DNA from 2 places in the Neobacillus sp. Fa239 genome. Region 1 is predicted to be linked to the other one. Evidence: a T-box and tRNA genes for the amino acid it is inferred to sense, from the RefSeq annotation. Region 1 holds a T-box; the other holds one or more tRNA genes.
The links. A T-box is a leader RNA that pairs with one kind of tRNA and senses whether it is charged. The one in region 1 lies ahead of serS (serine--tRNA ligase), so its partner is inferred to be a tRNA-Ser.
Positions count from the first base shown of each region.

Region 1 (10,830 bases):
TCATATTCCGAATCCAATGTCAAACAATAAATAAATCATTTTCGGACGGAATTCCTCCCGCCCGAAAAAATAAATCTTACTCTGGTTTTATAACATTTCGATTGCCCATATATGGCTGTAAAACAGTCGGTATGACCACACTGCCATCCGCCTGCTGGTAATTTTCCAATATTGCGGCGACCGTACGGCCAATCGCAAGGCCAGATCCATTCAATGTATGCACATGCTCCGGCTTAGCCTTTGGATCGCGGCGGAAGCGAATATTGGCACGACGAGCCTGGAATGCCTCGAAATTACTGCAAGAAGAAATCTCCCGGTATGTTCCATAGCTTGGAATCCACACTTCAATATCGTACTTTTTCGCGGCCGTAAAGCCAAGGTCACCCGTACACATGCTAAGGACCCGGTATGGAAGCTCAAGCAATTGCAGAACACGTTCCGCATCATTTGTTAGTTTCTCGAGCTCGTCATAAGAATCCTCTGGCTTAACAAATTTAACCAACTCTACCTTGTTAAATTGATGCTGGCGAATCAGACCGCGCGTGTCACGTCCTGCAGAACCTGCTTCAGAGCGGAAACACGCACTGTACGCCGCAAAGCGAATCGGCAGATCCTCACCGCTTAAAATTTCGTCGCGATGATAGTTGGTGACAGGCACCTCTGCAGTAGGAATTAAAAAATAATCCTCACTTTCGATTAAAAAGGCATCTTCTTCAAATTTAGGCAACTGCCCTGTGCCTGTCATACTTGTTCGATTCACCATATAAGGCGGCAGGATTTCTTTATAGCCATGCTCATCGACATGAAGGTCCAGCATAAAGTTCATTAACGCACGCTCTAAACGGGCTCCAAGACCTTTATAAAAAACAAAACGGCTGCCGGTAACTTTACCAGCACGTTCAAAATCAAGGATTCCTAATTGGTCGGCAACGTCCCAATGCGGCTTTGCTTCAAAATCAAATTCACGTACCTGGCCCCACTTTCGAATCTCCACATTATCATCTTCAGATTCTCCAATCGGTGTGCTTTCATGGGGAATATTTGGAATACTTAATAGTAAAAGCTCCAATGTTTCTTCTACACCGCGCAGTTCATCATCCAATACCTTAATGCGGTCACCTACTTCACGCATTTCTTGAATCAAATGATCGGCATCCTGTTTCTCACGTTTTAATGCTGCAACCTGCTGTGAGACCTCATTGCGTTTGCTCTTCAGCTGCTCTGCCTCAACAATTAATTCACGCCGTTTTAGATCAAGCTCTTCAAATCTTCCGAGGTCGGTTAAATCTTCGCCGCGATGCTGAAGCTTTTCCTTTACTTCAACAAAATTTGCCCGTAATACTTTAATATCAAGCATGGACGTTTCACTCCTTTTTAAAAATAAAAAAACTCCCGCCCCTATAAACAGGGACGAGAGTTACCCGCGTTACCACCCTGGTTGACAGAAACTTCTGTCCACCTTGAAAAATTTAACGGTTTCTACCGAAAGTACTTACTTGCTCCAAAGAGCGTTCCGCACCTTGCTCGAGGATGGATTCACAAGTTCCATTCACCGGTTTACACCAGCCACCGGCTCTCTTTTAGAATGACTTCCTGCTACTAGTTCCTCTCATAGCTTTAAGCATATGAATGATTTGTATTTTATAATCTACTATAATTATCCACAAAATGCAATGTATTTATACAAATTGTTTCGCCTTCGCTTCTTTAACCATCTCAACAAAGTAAGCTGTAAAGAGATGATTTTCTGTTAATTCCGGGTGGAAGGAGCATCCCAGGAATTGGCCTTCCCGTGCGGCGACAATGCGGTCATTGTGCTTTGCTAGGATTTCAACCTCTGGTCCTGCTTCGACGATGTGCGGCGCACGAATAAACACGGCTGGGAAGCATCCGGCTACATCCTTGATATCAAGGTCAGCCTCGAAGCTGTCAACCTGACGGCCGAAGGAGTTGCGTTCGACCGTAACGTCCATTACCCCTATATGCGGCTCACCATAATCAACAATATTTTTCGCTAAAAGAATCAACCCCGCGCAAGTCCCGAACATCGGCTTACCTGCTTGAGCAAATTCCTTAAGGGCATCCATAAAATCATATTTATCAATCAATCGGCGCATGGCGGTGCTTTCTCCGCCAGGAAGGATGAGGCCATCTACCTCTTTTAACTGCTCTTTTCTTTTTATGGCAATGGCTTGCACACCGCATTCCTCTACTGACTTAATATGTTCACGTACAGCGCCTTGCAAGGCTAGAACTCCTATCGTTACCATAAAAATGCTCCTTATGCTTTGAACTTTAGAATACGGCGATTCTTTTTTCTTATTACCAGCCGCGCTCTTGCATGCGTGCTTCAGGGGCCAAGGAAGAAATTTCAATTCCCTTCATCGGTGTTCCAAGGTCTTTAGAAAGCTCGGCAATTAATTTATAGTCTTGGTAGTGTGTTGTTGCTTCCACAATCGCTCTTGCAAATTTTGCAGGATTTTCGGATTTGAAAATTCCGGAACCAACAAATACTCCGTCAGAACCTAATTGCATCATAAGAGCTGCATCCGCAGGAGTGGCTACTCCACCTGCTGCAAAGTTAACAACTGGAAGACGTCCAAGACGTTTGATTTCTAGAAGAATTTCATATGGTGCACCTAAAAGCTTTGCTTCAGTCATAAGCTCGTCCTCATTCATGGCAACAACCTTGCGCACTTGTGCATTTACCTTACGAATATGACGAACGGCTTCAACGATGTTCCCTGTTCCAGGTTCACCTTTTGTACGAAGCATGGAAGCACCTTCACCAATTCTGCGGGCAGCTTCGCCAAGATCACGGCAGCCGCATACGAATGGAACGGTATATTCCTTTTTATTTAAGTGGAACTCTTCATCAGCAGGTGTTAAAACTTCACTTTCATCAATGTAATCTACACCCATTGCTTCAAGAACGCGTGCTTCCACAATATGGCCAATTCTTGCTTTTGCCATAACCGGGATTGAAACAGCATTTAAAACCTCTTCAACGATTCGTGGATCAGCCATTCTGGCTACACCGCCGGCTGCACGAATATCGGAAGGTACACGCTCTAATGCCATTACAGCAACTGCTCCAGCCTCTTCTGCGATTTTTGCTTGCTCTGCATTGACAACGTCCATAATAACGCCGCCCTTTTGCATTTCTGCCATACCACGTTTTACACGATCCGTACCTGTTAACATTCCAAATCCCCCTTAACTTTACTATTAGAAATTTTTAGATAAATTCAAACGGAAATTATTATGCTTCCTTTATGACAATATCAACAAAAAAGGATTCATGTCAAGACATGAATCCTCTTTTCTTATCTTGGAATAATATCCAATGTTTCCCTCTATTTAAACCAGCCTTTTACTGTCGTGGATATTCCATGGAATACATCACCAAAAAAGCTGCCAACGCCTCTCATCATCAGAACAAACCAATTAGCTTTTTCAACATCCTGTGCGGCCACTACATCGATATTAGCACTCTTTTGTCCCTCTGGTGTTAAGAAACTTACCTTGTCGCCATTCTTGGAGGTTACTGTTAAATAACCAATTTTTTCCCCTTTTTTAATCGGAGCAGTCAAGTTTCCATTCTTGTCCAACATCTTCTTATCCAAAACTAGCACCGGTTGATAATTTTGTTTATCACCGTTCGCAATTGTCATGTTTAGAGCAGATTTTGTATAGATCTCGACTTCACTTGCTTTTCCTTTCGTTACAGGAAGAGTTTTATGTCCTTTTACCTGGTATTGGGCTGGCACCAATTCTTGGTTTGAAAACGTATTAAAGGCATAATCAAGCATTTTTCTTGTTTCGGTAAAACGGGCATTTTTATCACCGGTTTGCCCCTGTGCATTCTTTGCATTTTGGATAACTGTGATAAACCTTTGGCCATTACGCATTGCCGTACCCGTAAAACAAGCACCGGCAAAATTGGTTGTCCCTGTTTTTAATCCATCCATCCCTTGATAACCATAAATAAGACCTGGGAGCATCCAGTTCCAATTCTCCATGTTAATCGCATCAGGAGTGCCCGGACGGAATACCTTTTTTGGAATACTTGCCGTTTTTAAAACATCAGGAAAGTCATTAATTAAGTGAAATGCTAAAGTGGCAACGCTTCGAGCGGACATCGCATTTTCATCAGTAGGACCTGTCCCTTGCGGCTGTTCGCCATGATAATCACTATTATTTAAACCAGTAGAGTTAACAAATTTATAATCCTTTAACCCTAATGATTTTGCTTCATTATTCATTAATTTTAAAAAGTTTGTTTCAGAACCGGCAATAACTTCTGCAAGTGCAATGGTTTCAGCATTCGCAGAATAAATGGCCATTGCATCATATAATTCCCGTACCGTATACACACCATCACGACGCAAGGGAACATTGGATAATTCACGTTTTTGAGACATCTTATAGACAAGATCATCTACAGAATATTTTTGATCCCACTTCACTTTTCCATTTTTAACGGAATCAAGAAGAATATATTCCGTCATCATCTTGGACATACTCGCAATACCTAGCAAACTATCAGCGTTTTGTTCAAACAAAACCTTTCCAGTTTTACCATCGACGATAATGGCACTGTCAGCATTGACCTTTAATGGTGGTGCTGCTGCTTCAGCTTTATTTATCCCGGTAAATAGGCTAAAGAACATAATCAATGCCAATCCACCAGGTATACATTTTTGATAAAAACGTTTTTTCACTATAACGCCCTCCAACGAATTAATACACCTTGGTTATTTTAACACAAGTCTTTGGCAAATCCTAGCGAGAGCAAAGACCTAATCTTTTTCCATATTCTATACTTTTTTCCTAAAAAAAAGAGAAGCAGCTGCTTCTCCTGTTTATGATAGTGAATAATTAGGTGCCTCTTTTGTGATTTGCACATCATGCGGGTGGCTTTCTTTTAGACCGGCACCTGTCATCTTGATAAACTGTGCATTATTTCTTAATTGCTCTAAATCCTTCGTGCCGCAATATCCCATACCTGAACGCAGCCCGCCAATTAATTGATAAATTGTTTCGGCTAATGGACCCTTATAAGGAAGGCGGCCTTCAATCCCCTCAGGGACAAACTTTTTATTTTCCTCTTGGAAATAGCGGTCTTTAGAACCCTTTTCCATAGCGGCAACAGACCCCATTCCGCGATACACTTTAAATCGCCTTCCTTGGAAGATTTCCGTCTCTCCTGGGCTTTCAGATACACCGGCCAATAAACTGCCGAGCATAACCGCATGCCCGCCGGCAGCCAGTGCCTTCACAATGTCTCCAGAGTACTTGATTCCGCCATCAGCAATGATTGTTTTCCCATGCTTCATGGCCTCAGTGGCACAATCGTATACGGCTGTAATTTGCGGTACGCCGACCCCCGCCACGACTCTGGTTGTACAAATGGAGCCTGGACCAATTCCGACCTTCACAACATCGGCTCCTGCTTCGATTAAATCTTTTGTTGCTTCAGCTGTTGCAACATTCCCAGCCACAATCGTTAAATTCGGATAAGCGTTCCGAATCTCTTTCACTGTATCCAGCACGCCTTGCGAATGGCCATGGGCTGTATCCACTACGATGACATCGACGTTCGCTTTGACAAGCATATCCACCCGCTTCATCGTGTCCTTCGTAACGCCAACAGCTGCCCCTGCTAATAGACGGCCTTGCGTATCTTTGGCAGAATGAGGGAATTCAATCACCTTTTCGATATCCTTGATTGTGATTAATCCTTTTAACACACCATGATCATCTACTAATGGCAGCTTTTCAATTTTGTATTTTTGCAGAATTTTTTCTGCTTCTTTCAATGTAGTCCCTACTGGAGCCGTAACGAGATTTTCCTTCGTCATTACATCTGAAATTTTAAAAGAATAGTCCTGATCCTGAATAAAACGGAGGTCTCTGTTGGTGATTATTCCCACCAATTTCTGATCATCAATGTTATTAACAATCGGGACACCGGATATGCGATATTTCCCCATAAGATGCTCTGCATCAAATACTTGGTGCTCCGGAGTCAAGAAGAAGGGATCGGTGATGACGCCACTTTCCGATCTTTTTACCTTTTCTACCTGCTCGGCCTGCTGATCAATGGTCATATTTTTATGGATAATTCCTAAGCCGCCCTGCCGCGCCATTGAAATCGCCATTTCAGCTTCTGTAACTGTATCCATGCCCGCACTAATGATTGGTATATTTAGCTTTACATTTGGCGCCAATTCCACCTTTAAGCTAACATCACGCGGAAGTACTTCAGACTTACCTGGAATTAATAAAACATCATCAAACGTTAAACCCTCTTTTGAAAATTTGTTTTCCCACATCATTTAAAAGGCCTCCAGGACAAAATTTTTTTATTTGTAGGTTATCAATTGGACAAAATACTGTCAAGAGCCAAGTTTTAATTAGATTTTTCTGAAAAAGGTGATTATGTGGATATCCCATATTTAGGGTGGAAAAGCTTTTCCTGTTTTTTTTCGGCAGAATATTGTCAAACCTATTTGAAAAATAGCTATAAAAGGAATAATTTGGAGAATCCTGAACAAAAAAGCTACGAAAATTGTTATGCCTTTTTATATTATTTGGAGCATGGTCAAATCTATTACGAACAGGCGGAAGCAGCACCGCTTATTATTAAACCAATTCTCTTATTTTATGGGCTAGTCCACTTGATTAAAGCATGCATTCTTTCCATTGATCCCTTTTATCCGGAAACAACAACGGTGCTGGCACATGGGGTTTCAACAAGGAAGAGAAAAAAACAAAATTACCAATTCTTCCAAGATGAAGTCAAACTTCAAAAAAATGGCCTTTTTCCTTTTATGTCTGAGAAAATGTTCCACATGAAACAGTTAGAAGGAGAAAAAATCATTATGGAGGAATTGCTGCGGCTGATCCCCGAATTAGATGAGCTGATGTTTTTGTTTGAGGGAAAGCGCGCTTTTACAAAAATACAGGCTCAAGGAAATCAATATGTTATTCCAGAAAAGATTTTAGACTATTACCATATGACAGAAAGCCGCTTTCGAGAGTATTTAACTTCTAAAGCAAACATTGATTTTCCAAATGAGGGACTTAATTTTGAATTTAAAAAGAATACCCAAAGGGGAATTTCACCGCTCAAATTTCACTTTGAAGGTAAGTTTTATGTCCTGCCCTTAACCAAAAGTGAGCTTGCTCATTTTCCGGAGCTGTTGGTCCATTATTTGCTGTTATATAACTTAAGTATGATTGCCCGCTATGAAACGGAATGGTGGAGTGAATTAACGAAGATGATGCCTAATCGCGATTATCCGGTTATTCGATCATTTTTGGATGTTACGATACATAAAGGGCCGTTTCTTATTTATGAGTTTTTGATGGGGGGAATTTAGGTGATATTTTTTAGTTTGTAATTTGGGGGGATTTAAGAATTTTATGTGCCACTTTGAATGATTTATGTGACAACTTCCTTTTTCGGCAGTTAAAAAGGTAATTTTTCTTTCCTTTATTGTAGTAAAATTCCTTTTTTATTAAAAATCGTTTTATTACATTTTACGGTTTATGTGCCAACTTGAATGATTTATGTGCCGTTTTCGTTTATTTATGAGCTGCTTTTTTGAATTTATTTGTCACTTTCAACGGTTTATGTGCCACTTCACTTCCACCCATACAAAGAAGACAACCCATTACAGGTTGTCTTCTTTATTGCCTGGCAACGTCCTACTCTCACAGGGGGACAGCCCCCAACTACCATCGGCGCTGAGAAGCTTAACTTCCGTGTTCGGGATGGGAACGGGTGTGACCTTCTCGCCATTATTGCCAGACTATTTGCTTGAGAGATCGTTCCCTCAAAACTAGATAATACAGAAGAAGTTTTCGTAAAAACGAGGTAATCATTTTGGTTAAGTCCTCGATCGATTAGTATCAGTCAGCTCCACATGTTGCCACGCTTCCACCTCTGACCTATCAACCTGATCATCTTTCAGGGATCTTACTAGCTTGACGCTATGGGAAATCTCATCTTGAGGGGGGCTTCATGCTTAGATGCTTTCAGCACTTATCCCGTCCGCACATAGCTACCCAGCGATGCCTTTGGCAAGACAACTGGTACACCAGCGGTGCGTCCATCCCGGTCCTCTCGTACTAAGGACAGCTCCTCTCAAATTTCCTGCGCCCACGACGGATAGGGACCGAACTGTCTCACGACGTTCTGAACCCAGCTCGCGTACCGCTTTAATGGGCGAACAGCCCAACCCTTGGGACCGACTACAGCCCCAGGATGCGATGAGCCGACATCGAGGTGCCAAACCTCCCCGTCGATGTGGACTCTTGGGGGAGATAAGCCTGTTATCCCCAGGGTAGCTTTTATCCGTTGAGCGATGGCCCTTCCATGCGGAACCACCGGATCACTAAGCCCGACTTTCGTCCCTGCTCGACTTGTAGGTCTCGCAGTCAAGCTCCCTTATGCCTTTACACTCTGCGAATGATTTCCAACCATTCTGAGGGAACCTTTGGGCGCCTCCGTTACTCTTTAGGAGGCGACCGCCCCAGTCAAACTGCCCACCTGACACTGTCTCCCACCCCGATGAGGGGTGCGGGTTAGAATTTCAATACAGCCAGGGTAGTATCCCACCGACGCCTCCACCGAAGCTGGCGCTCCGGCATCTCAGGCTCCTACCTATCCTGTACAAGCTGTACCAAAATTCAATATCAGGCTACAGTAAAGCTCCATGGGGTCTTTCCGTCCTGTCGCGGGTAACCTGCATCTTCACAGGTACTATAATTTCACCGAGTCTCTCGTTGAGACAGTGCCCAGATCGTTACGCCTTTCGTGCGGGTCGGAACTTACCCGACAAGGAATTTCGCTACCTTAGGACCGTTATAGTTACGGCCGCCGTTTACTGGGGCTTCGATTCAGAGCTTCGCTTTTAAGGCTAACCCCTCCTCTTAACCTTCCAGCACCGGGCAGGCGTCAGCCCCTATACTTCGCCTTGCGGCTTCGCAGAGACCTGTGTTTTTGCTAAACAGTCGCCTGGGCCTATTCACTGCGGCTCATCGAGGCTATTCACCTCAATGAGCACCCCTTCTCCCGAAGTTACGGGGTCATTTTGCCGAGTTCCTTAACGAGAGTTCTCTCGCTCACCTTAGGATTCTCTCCTCGCCTACCTGTGTCGGTTTGCGGTACGGGCACCTTTTATCTCGCTAGAGGCTTTTCTTGGCAGTGTGGAATCAGGAACTTCGGTACTCTATTTCCCTCGGCATCACAGCTCAGCCTTCACGGTGAACGGATTTTCCTATTCACCAGCCTAACTGCTTACACGCACATATCCAGCAGTGCGCTTACCCTATCCTCCTGCGTCCCCCCGTTGCTCAAACGATAAAGAGGTGGTACAGGAATATCAACCTGTTGTCCATCGCCTACGCCTTTCGGCCTCGGCTTAGGTCCCGACTAACCCTGAGCGGACGAGCCTTCCTCAGGAAACCTTAGGCATTCGGTGGATGAGATTCTCACTCATCTTTCGCTACTCATACCGGCATTCTCACTTCTAAGCGCTCCACCAGTCCTTACAGTCTGGCTTCAACGCCCTTAGAACGCTCTCCTACCACTGACACCTAATGGTGTCAATCCACAGCTTCGGTGATACGTTTAGCCCCGGTACATTTTCGGCGCAGAGTCACTCGACCAGTGAGCTATTACGCACTCTTTAAATGGTGGCTGCTTCTAAGCCAACATCCTGGTTGTCTAAGCAACTCCACATCCTTTTCCACTTAACGTATACTTTGGGACCTTAGCTGGTGGTCTGGGCTGTTTCCCTTTTGACTACGGATCTTATCACTCGCAGTCTGACTCCCACGGATAAGTCTTTGGCATTCGGAGTTTGTCTGAATTCGGTAACCCGATGAGGGCCCCTAGTCCAAACAGTGCTCTACCTCCAAGACTCTAACAACGTGAGGCTAGCCCTAAAGCTATTTCGGAGAGAACCAGCTATCTCCAAGTTCGATTGGAATTTCTCCGCTACCCACACCTCATCCGCGCACTTTTCAACGTGCGTCGGTTCGGGCCTCCATCCAGTGTTACCTGGACTTCACCCTGGACATGGGTAGATCACCTGGTTTCGGGTCTACGACCACATACTCAAAACGCCCTATTCAGACTCGCTTTCGCTGCGGCTCCGTCTCTTCAACTTAACCTTGCATGGGATCGTAACTCGCCGGTTCATTCTACAAAAGGCACGCCATTACCCATTAACGGGCTTTGACTACTTGTAGGCACACGGTTTCAGGAACTATTTCACTCCCCTTCCGGGGTGCTTTTCACCTTTCCCTCACGGTACTGGTTCACTATCGGTCACTAGGGAGTATTTAGCCTTGGGAGATGGTCCTCCCTGCTTCCGACCGGATTTCACGTGTCCGGCCGTACTCAGGATCCACTCAGGAGGGAACGAAGTTTCAACTACAGGGCTTTTACCTTCTATGACGGACCTTTCCAGATCGCTTCATCTACCCCGTTCCTTTGTAACTCCATGTTGAGTGTCCTACAACCCCGAAAGGCAAGCCTTTCGGTTTGGGCTGTTCCCGTTTCGCTCGCCGCTACTCAGGGAATCGCGTTTGCTTTCTCTTCCTCCGGGTACTTAGATGTTTCAGTTCCCCGGGTCTGCCTTCAATATCCTATGTATTCAGATAAAGATACTGCTCCATTACGAGCAGTGGGTTCCCCCATTCGGAAATCTCCGGATCAAAGCTTACTTACAGCTCCCCGAAGCATATCGGTGTTAGTCCCGTCCTTCATCGGCTCCTAGTGCCAAGGCATTCACCGTGCGCCCTTTCTAACTT
Region 1 is NZ_AP041611.1:5,508,478-5,519,307, reverse strand. Features, by position in the region: gene serS (serine--tRNA ligase) at 77-1,357, opposite strand; T-box leader at 1,404-1,622, opposite strand; gene pdxT (pyridoxal 5'-phosphate synthase glutaminase subunit PdxT) at 1,680-2,270, opposite strand; gene pdxS (pyridoxal 5'-phosphate synthase lyase subunit PdxS) at 2,323-3,204, opposite strand; gene ACZ5XR_RS27225 (serine hydrolase) at 3,357-4,673, opposite strand; gene guaB (IMP dehydrogenase) at 4,866-6,338, opposite strand; gene ACZ5XR_RS27215 (YaaC family protein) at 6,447-7,388, shown strand; rRNA gene rrf (5S ribosomal RNA) at 7,704-7,820, opposite strand; rRNA gene ACZ5XR_RS27205 (23S ribosomal RNA) at 7,895-10,830, opposite strand, start outside.

Region 2 (10,830 bases), 1.8 Mb from region 1:
CTATTTATTCAGAAAAAAGCAATCGATAGCGATTGGTAAAAATATGATTCATACTGTACATCATTTACAGTCTTTATTTAAAGCCCGGCAGCTGTTAATCGTTTTTTTAAACACCTATTCGCGTAAGGTTTTACTCTTTTTCCCAGATGGCCATTTGGCTGGCGAAATAAAAAGATTCCCCAGGAAGAAAACTCCGCTTTTTAAGAATTCCAAAGCTTTTGTTTTTGCTGATCATACCAACCATGTTCTTGGCTATTTTGAAATAAAAAGAACAGGAAAAAGAAAAAAAATGATTAGGGTTTACGATTCCACATTTCAATATATAGGCTGTTATGAAAAAACAAGGGATGAGTGGTTAAAATCCAAAAAGGAGCTGCTCGATGAAGCTGGCAGGTTCATCGGTGCAGTGGAAGGCTCACCCTTATTCATGGATGAGCATATTTTGGACAAGACCGATAAAACGGTGGGGCGTTTGCAGAGAGGCTTGATGCCGCTTGAATGGAGCAAGTTTTTTCCGGAACCGAATACCCCGGTTTTAACCTTTTCAGAATCCCTTACAAGCAAAGACAGGCTTCTAAGAATGTCATTTTTAATAAATGAATATTTTATTGAACGTTAATCGGTTCCTTTCATTATCATTGTTTGATAAAATATATTATTAATGGACATCTCGGTTGTGGGGGTAATAGCTATGCAAATTGAATTAATAAAAGGACACGGTTCTGGAAATGATTTTTTGTTAATTGATGAAATTTCAAATTCCTATACATTTTCGGAAGAAGAACGTGCCAAGTTAGCCAGAGTTTTATGTAATCGAAATGGTGAATTAGGTGCCGATGGTATTCTTTTTGTGATGAAAAGTAACCATGCTGATGGCAGAATGAGGGTATTTAATTCGGATGGATCAGAGGCATCAATGTGTGGAAATGGACTGCGAATTGTTGCAAGATATGTGTGTGAAATGCTTCAGGTAAAAGAAGCCGTAATTGAAACGATGAAGACCGATCTAAAAGTAAGTAAACAAGTTGATATTTATGCGGATGTTTTCACCTATCAGGTTGAAATTTCTCCAGTTTCCTTTCAAGTTGATGATTTGCCGCTGCAATTGCCGGCCTCTACCTTACTGAATGAGAAAATACCTGAGCTTTCCAATGAATTAGTGTTTTCAGCCTTAGCGGTTCCCAATCCTCACTTAATAGCGATTGTTGAGAAAGAACAGCTATTGTCTGACCTCCAAACAACCATCAGTGAAAAAGTGAATGGTCCCAATGATTTATTTCCAGATGGCGTGAATGTTAGTTTTGTACGCTTCATGGATGAAGGAAATATCTATGTAAGGACGTTTGAACGCGGGGTAGGGTATACCAATGCCTGCGGGACTGCCATGTCTGCCTCATCCCTTGTAACCTGTTTAAATGGCCTGAATCCATTGGAGAGCCCTATTCAAGTCTATAATAACGGCGGCAAGGTTCAATGTATTGTTCATGAAACAAAAGGGAATTATTCCATTGATTTAATTGGGAATGCTACCTATCTATTTAAGGCCAAAATTGACCTGGACTTTGCGGGTGAAACATTCCATTTAACTTCAAAAAATGATTATTCAGAACAGGCTGCGTATGAAGGGCTGCAAGCTGAAGCATCGCAGTATTTAACTGAAAAAATGTAAGGATAAGGGCTTGCCTTATCCTTTTTTTGCACCTTGTTTTAAAACCTCGAGGACTGGAGTGAAGGGTTGAATTTGTTTGGTTGAAAAGTAACTCTTAAAAGGATCTCCCAAATTTTTAATCCGATGAAGGGCATTTTTCATCGTAAATTGAACAGATTCAAGTTTTGAGTTAACTTCATCCCAGTACAGAGGTGTGGCTGCCCCTGCATGCTCATTTCCTCGCAATGAATAGGGTGCAACAATGGTTTTTCCTTCCCCGTGCTGGACATAGTCAACATAAAGCCTGCTTCCGCGGTTTTTCTTCATCCTTTCGATCGTAAAGGAATTCGGGTCTTTTGAAATCAAATATTCCGCAATAAAACTTGTAAAAAGCCTGGTATCCTCGTATGTGTATGTATCCTTCGGTAAAGGGAGGTAAATTTGCAATCCCTTATTACCTGAGGTTTTGATAAATCCAATTAAATTTAATTGGTCAAGGACTTCTTTTATCATAAGGGCCGCTTTGACTGCCAATGGGAATGCCTCCCTTGATGGGGGATCCAAATCAAAAACGATTTCACTGGGGCCCTTGCTGTTTATAGTTTGAAATGGAACATGAAATTCAATCGCTAATTGATTTCCAAGCCAAATTAACGTTTGCAAATCATTGCAAATAATATAATCGATGCCTTCCATCCGATATGTTTGAACAAATTCCGGAGCATATTCAGGACAGTTTTTTTGATAGAATGCCTCACCAAACATCCCATGAGGATATCGAATCACTGTTAAAAGACGATTTTCCAGAAATGGCAGCAGATAGGGGGATACTTCACGTAAATATAAAATATAATCTGCCTTTTGAATATTGATTTTTTCCCACAGCGGTTTATCAGGATGCGTGATTTCCAACTGACTTGGCAAGTTTTTTTGCTGAATTTGAAACCGTTCATATGTACATTCAACAGGTGTTAAATCAAAGCGGAAGCGGTGAAAATGCGGCTCTCTTAACTGGTTTTCATAAAGCTCTAAATATTTGACTTCAAGGCAAATGGCAGGCTCTACATAGATAAACTGCCGATCCTCTTTCACCATATTTTGTTTGATTGTCTGCTGTATGGCCTGTTTTTCATCTGGCTTAAAACCAAAAAGGACCTGTCCGATACCAGCCAGCTCATCTCCTTGATAAACACCAATTGAAAAGTAGCCGTTGTTTTTATCATAGGACGTAATAAAACAGCTGACATATTTCCAGTTTTTATATTTTAGCCAAAGGGTTGATCGTTTGCCTTCCTCCCATTGACTTTTTCTATGCTTTATGACAATTCCTTCACCATCATATAAAACAACTTTTTCCCAAAGTTCCGTAAAATGATCATGGGCCATTACCATCTGCAGCAGCTGTGAATCATATGGATCGGCTTCAATAGAAAAGCCCATCTTTTGAAACAAGTTTATTAACTCCTTTTTTCGATTTTGAAAAGTCAGCGGACATTGGTTTTTGCCGGATATTTCAAGGGTATCAAAAACCATCAATCGACATGGAGACTTTTTAGCTGCTTCAAAAATTTTTTTTTCAGATTTCAAGCGGCCTCTAACCTGGATGGCAGCGAAATTTGCCTTGTAGGGGTTTTCCAAAGAAACAAGCTCACCATCAAGCTTGAGTGGTAAATAGGGTTTAAATTTTTCCTCATGGTTTAATAAAAATTCCTTTATTTCTGGAAATTGTGGAAATAGCGGTTTGCCGTTTCTGCTCGTTAATAATAATTCTTCCTCACTCCATTCCAAAACGGCACGGAATCCATCATATTTCACCTCGTACAGCCAATCGGCATCATCAGGCAGATCAAACGTCAAGGTTGGCAGCATCGGTTTCATGGTCATTATCCCTCTCCTTTTTCATTATTTTGTTTGAAAATGAATTGGTTCATCCTTTTCCAGAAGTTTTTATGAATGTTATAAAAGCTGAACCTGCAAAATATGAATAAAAAGAAATGGAGAAAACTATATGCATACGATGTGGAAAGGAAGTATAAGCTTTGGTCTTGTGAACATCCCGATTAAGCTTCATACGGCAACAGAAGACAAGGACATCAAGCTGCGAACCCTCCATAATAAATGTCATGCTCCGATAAAGTATGAAAAAATCTGTTCGGTTTGTGAAGAGGAAGTAAAACCGGAGGATATTGTCAAGGCATATGAGTATACAAAAGGGAAATTTGTTGTTCTCGATCAGGAAGACCTTGAAAAACTTCGAAAAGAAAACGAAGAAAAAGCGGTTGAAATCATTGATTTTGTTAAAATGGAACAAATTGACCCGATTTACTATGACAGAAGCTACTACATGTCACCAAGCGAAGGAGGCGGGAAAGCCTATTCATTGCTTAGGAAAGCCCTTCAAGAAACACAAAAGGTGGGCCTGGCAAAAATTATTATCCGCTCAAAAGAGCAATTGGCTGTTATTAGGGTATATGAAAATACGCTCGTTATGGAAACCATCCATTACCCGGACGAGGTGCGCAGTGCAGGTGATGTTCCTAGTGTACCTTCAGAGGATAAGGTAACAAAAAAGGAACTGGACACAGCCATATTATTAATTGACCAATTAACAACTGATTTTGAACCTGAAAAATATACGGATGAATATCGGACCGCATTATTAGAACTGATTGAATCCAAACGGACAGGGAAAGAGACCGTTACTCCTGCAACAAAGGAAGCGGCATCCAACGTGACTGATTTAATGGCAGCATTGCAAGCATCCATTGACCGAACAAAACCAAAAAAAGCACCAGCTCCAAGGAAAAAAGCAGCAGCCAAAATCAAGAAAGAAGCATAAATTTCCAAAGATATATCATTGATAAGCTGTGTTAAAGGCGAATGTGGAATTTTTTATAACGGTTGATTGGAGTGGAGGGCACTCGACTCCTGCGGGATGAAGAGGTCACGGGAGACCCCGCAGGCGCCTAAAGCGCCGAGGAGGCTCCCGGACCTCCCCACGGAAAGCGAGTGCCCGGAGCGGAAATCAACCACTCTATTTATAGATAAGCAATTGGGGGAGAGGAAATGGCTTATAATGTGCTGATGTTTGCTGACCCCGGAATTGATGATTCATTTGCCATCATGTATGCCTTATTAAATCCCAAAATTAATTTAGTCGGGATTGTCAGCGGTTATGGGAACACGCCAAAGGAAATGTCGATTAGGAATACAGCTTATCTTTTAAATCTTGCCGGCAGGGATGATATTCCCATTATTGCAGGAGCAGCCGGCCCCTTGTCTGGTGAACCTATTCAATATTATCCCGAAATTCATGGAAAAGAAGGGTTGGGCCCATTTAAAGTTCCGAAAGACTTAAAAAATGCTCAGGTATTTGATATGAATAAAATTATCGAAATTATATCCTTTTATAAGGAAGATCTTATAATTGTGAATGTTGGTAGATTAACAGAATTAGCGTTAATGTTTATCATATATGGAAACGATGCCCTTAAAACCGTAAAGGCCTTTTATATAATGGGAGGTGCTTTTTTAGTTCCAGGAAATATTACCGCTGAAGCAGAAGCGAATTTTTATACCGACTCGATTGCCGCAAATTCAGTAATGGAAAAAGCTCGAAATATTTATTTACATCCACTAAATATAACGAACAAGGCTATTATTACCCCTGATATCATTGATTTCTTAGCAAAAAACAGCCCAACCCCCTTTAAATCAATCATAAAGCCAGCGTATGATTACTACTTTCATGCTTATCAAAAATTTGTCCCCGGGATAAAGGGAGCTCCACTTCATGATGTTTTCCCATTAATGGCATTAGCTAATCCAGATCTGGTGAAGTATATCCCAAGAAGGGTAAGAATCGAGGAATTTGGCGCGGCAAAGGGAAAAAGCATAGCCGATTTTCGACCAAAGCCAGACCCGGAACCGCCAGTAACACTGGATCAAATCGGAATGGAAGCCGATTTACAGAAATATGTTGTGGACTTTATGGAAGTTTTTTTACAGGGAGAATAAAAAAAGGAAATAAACTGCAAAGCTGTTCTTTTGACAATTTTAAAATATAAAGGTATTATTAAAGTATGCTATTAAGTTCGGAAATTATTTTCATAAAAGGTGATGCAGGAGTGCATCACCTTTTTTTGATAAAGCGGGAATAAATCTTAAATGATGCAAATACAATTAAATGATTGCTTACTTTATTTTCCGCATAGATAAAAAAGCTTTGCAATATGTTAAAGGGGTGAGTAGTTTGGCTTTTGGCAGACGTAATGAAGAGGAAGTTAAATTAGAAGAAACAAAGATTTGGAAATGTAATTCAGATACATGCAATTGCTGGGTTCGCGATAATTTTAAAAGCGGTGATGTTCCCCTCTGCCCTATATGCAAAAGTGAAATGAGTCTTACAACAAAAGAATTGCAGGTCATCCATAACCATAGCAAAAATTTCATGTGAAAATAAAAAGTAGGGATTTTCACTACGGGTTCCGTTCCCTATCACTAACATTAAAAATGTAAGTTAAAATGAGTGCCAATTTTGAAATTGACACTCATTTTTTATTGGTGTAAAGCCATTTGGGTAGAACTTACATATTAATTTGTATAGGGAAATGCACCACAAATTGTAGGGGGACAATGGCTGTTGTACCCCTATAATTTTACTTCAATTTGATAGACAAGTTATCTTACAAAAAATTCTTAGAAACATAAGTAGTCTTACATTAATTGAGTAATGAGTGATATTTAAAATAAACGGAGATTTTTCGGTTATTTGCAAAATGGAGCTCGTTTCGGGGTAAATAAGGGGATGATTTCCGGTTAAGCAAAGGAAAATCCCCTATTTTCATGTTTTTCGAGTCAATAGGCGGAATCTTTCCGTCTATTTTAGCTATTTTCAGTGCTATTTCCAAATTAAGAGAAATTTCTCCGCTTATTTATCAAACTAGGTGCTTAACTTGCCCCCCCCCCAACCGATAAGAGCGGACCCAGATGAGGGAATCAGCATCTTTTTATCGAGTAACATTCAGGTACCGGTATTAAAAATGGCTTAGTCGAGCCATTTTATTTTTAATAGCAAAAACAGATACAAAAGGCAGTACCAATTGGGCTGTATTTTCGGGTTTTGCAACATGAAACGGAACCCGTTAAGATTTCCCCTACTTTTTTTTATTGAATACTATTTTCCTTACAATATTGTAGAACCAATTCTTCCTCGTCGTCCTCGAGGGCAAAGTCCAGCACTTTTTCGCTGCCTCTTTCGAAAAAATGATAGTTGGAAATCTTTGCTCCTTCCTCATCTTTTACGAATATCAACTTTATTCCCACACCTTTTTCAGAAAAAAGCTCATCCTCGTCATCTACTTCAAGGTGAAGGAAAAATTCATAACGGTCGCCGGATAATAATCCAAATGGATCTTCAAGCTTTTCGACTGTATGTCCAGTAATGTTCAAAATAATCATCCTTTGCTTATGTAAAGTCCTTTATATTATACACATTTCTAACTAATAAAAATAAAAAACACTTCTTTAAAAGTGTTTTAAACAGATTTTATGTATGGAGGAGAAGATGAGATTCGAACTCACGCAACGGTTGCCCGCCCTAGCGCATTTCGAGTGCGCCCCCTTATAACCACTTGGGTACTTCTCCATTTGGAGCGGGTGACGGGAATCGAACCCGCGCCGCCAGCTTGGGAAGCTGGAGTTCTACCATTGAACTACACCCGCAATATGCCCTTCGACAGAATTGATTATACCATATTAATACTAAATCTTCTAGTTAAATGATTGCACCTTAATGGATCAATCAACTATATCATTTAAAAACAATCAAAAACGTTCATAATTTGAAAGTTTTTGAAAGAAAATGATTGATTTCTGTAATCGGTTTCAGTATTATATAATTAAGAACAAAAATTCTAGGTGGTGATGACATGTTAACACCCGAACGTCATCGAATGATTTTACAGCTATTGAAAGAAAAAAATATCGTGAAAATACAGGAAATCGTTGAAATGACCGATACTTCTGAATCGACAATCCGCCGTGATTTATCACAATTAGAAGAAGAAAAGCATTTAAAAAGAATTCACGGCGGGGCGCAAAGACTTCAGGGGAAATTACAAGAGCCGAGCATGGTTGAGAAATCTTCCAAAAACCTTCAAGAAAAACGGAAAATTGCCAAATATGCGGCAGGTTTAGTGGAAAAAGGTGACTGCATTTATCTTGATGCCGGATCAACGGTCGTCGAAATGATTGAATTCTTAACAGAAACAGATATCGTTGTCGTCACAAATGGTCTGTCTCACCTGATACCGCTATTAAATAAAGGAATTTCAACTTATTTAATAGGCGGTTTAGCTAAACCGAAAACAAACGCCATTATTGGACGAGGTGCATTGGCAAGCCTTGATCTTTACCGCTTTGATAAATGTTTTTTAGGAGTAAACGGAATCCATCCAGAGTTTGGGTTCACCACTCCAGATCAAGAAGAGGCAATGGTGAAAGAAAAGGCAATCTCCCTTTCAAGAGAAGCATATGTTTTGGCGGATGAATCGAAGTTTTCCGAAATCGCCTTTGCGAAAATTGCTGATCTTAGTAAAGCATTCATTATTACAAATGAAATGGATCAAGAAACTCAGACACTATATGAAAATAGAACAAAATTAAAGGTCGTGACTTCATGATATACACATTAACATTAAATCCCTCTGTTGATTACATTGTTCAATTGGAAAGTTTTCAATTAGGTGAATTAAATCGGACGACACAGGAAACAAAATTTCCTGGCGGGAAGGGAATAAACGTTTCCAGGGTTTTAAGTTCAATCGGTGTATCCAGTAAAGCGCTTGGTTTTACCGGCGGATTTACCGGGAAGTACATTGAGGATTACCTTCATACCGAGCAGATTGCTACCGATTTTATCAATGTGAAGGAAGATACCCGGATTAATATTAAGCTTAAAACTGGTCAGGAAACGGAAATAAATGCAAATGGCCCAATGATCACGGAAGACAACTTCAAGAAATTAAAAGAACAAATTGGTCAATTAACAGATAATGACCTTTTAGTTTTAGCCGGCAGTATACCATCGACCCTGCCTTCCTCAACCTATGAAGAACTTGTGAAAATCTGTAGGGAAAATGGTACTGCATTTGTCGTGGATGCAGAAGGAGATTTGTTAAAAAAGGTTCTCTCCTATCATCCGTTTTTAATCAAGCCAAATCATCATGAGCTTGGTGAATTGTTCCAAACAACCATAACAAGCTGTGAAGAAGTAATACCTTTCGGAAAAAGGCTAATTGAAATGGGAGCCGGGAATGTGATCGTTTCGCTTGCAGGCGAAGGTGCTGTTTTTATAAATAAAGATAGATCATTAATTGCTGAAGTGCCTAAAGGAAACGTAAAAAATTCAGTTGGCGCTGGGGATTCAATGGTGGCAGGCTTTCTTGCTGAATTTTTAAAAAGTTCAAATGTGGAAAAGGCGTTTCAATATAGTGTGGCATCAGGCAGTGCTACTGCATTTTCACTTGGTTTATGTAAGAAGGATTTAATAGAGGAGCTCCTTGTACAAGTAAAAATAAGAGAAGTGAATTAGGAGGAGAAAGGCATGAAAATTACTGAACTTCTAACCAAGAAGACAATTGTATTAAATATTGAGGGGAAACAGAAGGAAGAGGCCATCGATCAGCTTGTCGATTGTCTGTTTAAGGCAGATAAAATCTCAGACAAGCAGGAATTTAAAGCGGCCATTTTAAAACGGGAAGACCAAAGCACAACCGGAATCGGGGATGGAATCGCGATTCCCCACGCAAAAGTGAAAGCGGTTAAGGAAGCAGCAATTGCCTTTGGGAAATCGATTTCCGGTGTGGATTACCAATCATTAGATGGAGCGCCAGCACATTTATTCTTTATGATTGCCGCACCAGAAGGAGCGAACAACACCCATTTAGAAGCGTTAGCACGTCTATCTGGACTATTGATGAAGCAGGAAGTCCGTGAAAAGCTGTTAAAGGCAAACACAGCTGATGAAATAATAAAGGTTATCAATCAATATGACCAGGAAGAAGAACAAGTTCAGGATGTTTCTGATAAAAAGAACGCAATCGTAGCGGTTACGGGCTGCCCGACAGGAATCGCCCATACTTATATGGCGGCCGACTCCCTTAAAGCCAAAGCGGCTGAAATGGGTGTGGATATTAAGGTTGAAACAAACGGTTCCGGCGGGGCAAAAAATGTTCTTACAGATGCAGAGATTGAAAACGCAGTAGCAGTGATTATTGCGGCAGATATCAATGTTGAAATGGAAAGATTTAAAGGTAAGCATGTCATTCAAGCAGCGGTAGCCGATGGAATTCGCAAGCCGCAAAACTTAATTGAACGGGCATTAAAACAGGATGCACCTGTTTATGCAGGGAATGGCAACCAAAGTAAAAATGATGGAGATTCAAAAGGCAGATCAGGTTTCTATAAACACTTAATGAATGGTGTTTCCAATATGCTTCCGTTTGTAGTCGGAGGCGGGATCCTAATTGCGATTTGCTTTATGTTCGGTTACAACTCCTTTAAACCAGGAGACCCAACCTATAATAAGATTGCTGAAGCATTGATGACAATTGGCGGCGGAAATGCCTTTGGTTTAATTGTACCAGTCCTTGCCGGATTTATCGCACTAAGCATCGCAGACCGTCCAGGATTTGCACCGGGAATGGTTGGCGGTATGATGGCCGCAAGCAGTGGCGCAGGTTTCCTAGGAGGGATGGTTGCCGGTTTTCTTGCAGGTTATGTGGTCGTTCTGTTGAAGAAAGTATTTGCCGGCCTTCCACAGTCATTGGAAGGAATTAAAAGTATTTTATTATATCCGCTTTTTGGAATCGGAATTACTGGATTTATCATGATGTTTGCCATTGATCAGCCAGTAACCTGGTTAAACAAAGAAATCACCCATTTGTTATCAGGACTTGGTGCAGGAAATGCCATTCTTTTGGGAATTATCTTGGGTCTAATGATGGCTTTTGATATGGGTGGACCAATTAATAAAGCTGCATATGTTTTTGGAACTGGTTTACTTGCTAGTGGCGTATATGGGCCGATGGCCGCAATTATGGCAGCCGGTATGGTGCCGCCGCTAGGAATTGCCATTGCCACTACTTTATTCAAGAACAAATTTAACAAGCAGGAGCGAG
Region 2 is NZ_AP041611.1:3,715,101-3,725,930, reverse strand. Features, by position in the region: gene ACZ5XR_RS18185 (hypothetical protein) at 1-619, shown strand, start outside; gene dapF (diaminopimelate epimerase) at 692-1,669, shown strand; gene ACZ5XR_RS18175 (DNA ligase D) at 1,685-3,526, opposite strand; gene ku (non-homologous end joining protein Ku) at 3,657-4,487, shown strand; gene ACZ5XR_RS18165 (nucleoside hydrolase) at 4,715-5,665, shown strand; gene ACZ5XR_RS18160 (cold-shock protein) at 5,901-6,104, shown strand; gene ACZ5XR_RS18155 (DUF6509 family protein) at 6,815-7,108, opposite strand; tRNA gene ACZ5XR_RS18150 (tRNA-Ser) at 7,204-7,295, opposite strand; tRNA gene ACZ5XR_RS18145 (tRNA-Gly) at 7,299-7,372, opposite strand; gene ACZ5XR_RS18140 (DeoR/GlpR family DNA-binding transcription regulator) at 7,579-8,331, shown strand; gene pfkB (1-phosphofructokinase) at 8,328-9,242, shown strand; gene ACZ5XR_RS18130 (PTS fructose transporter subunit IIABC) at 9,255-10,830, shown strand, end outside.
Region 2: it encodes a tRNA-Ser, which carries the amino acid that the T-box ahead of serS (serine--tRNA ligase) is inferred to sense. The anticodon was not compared.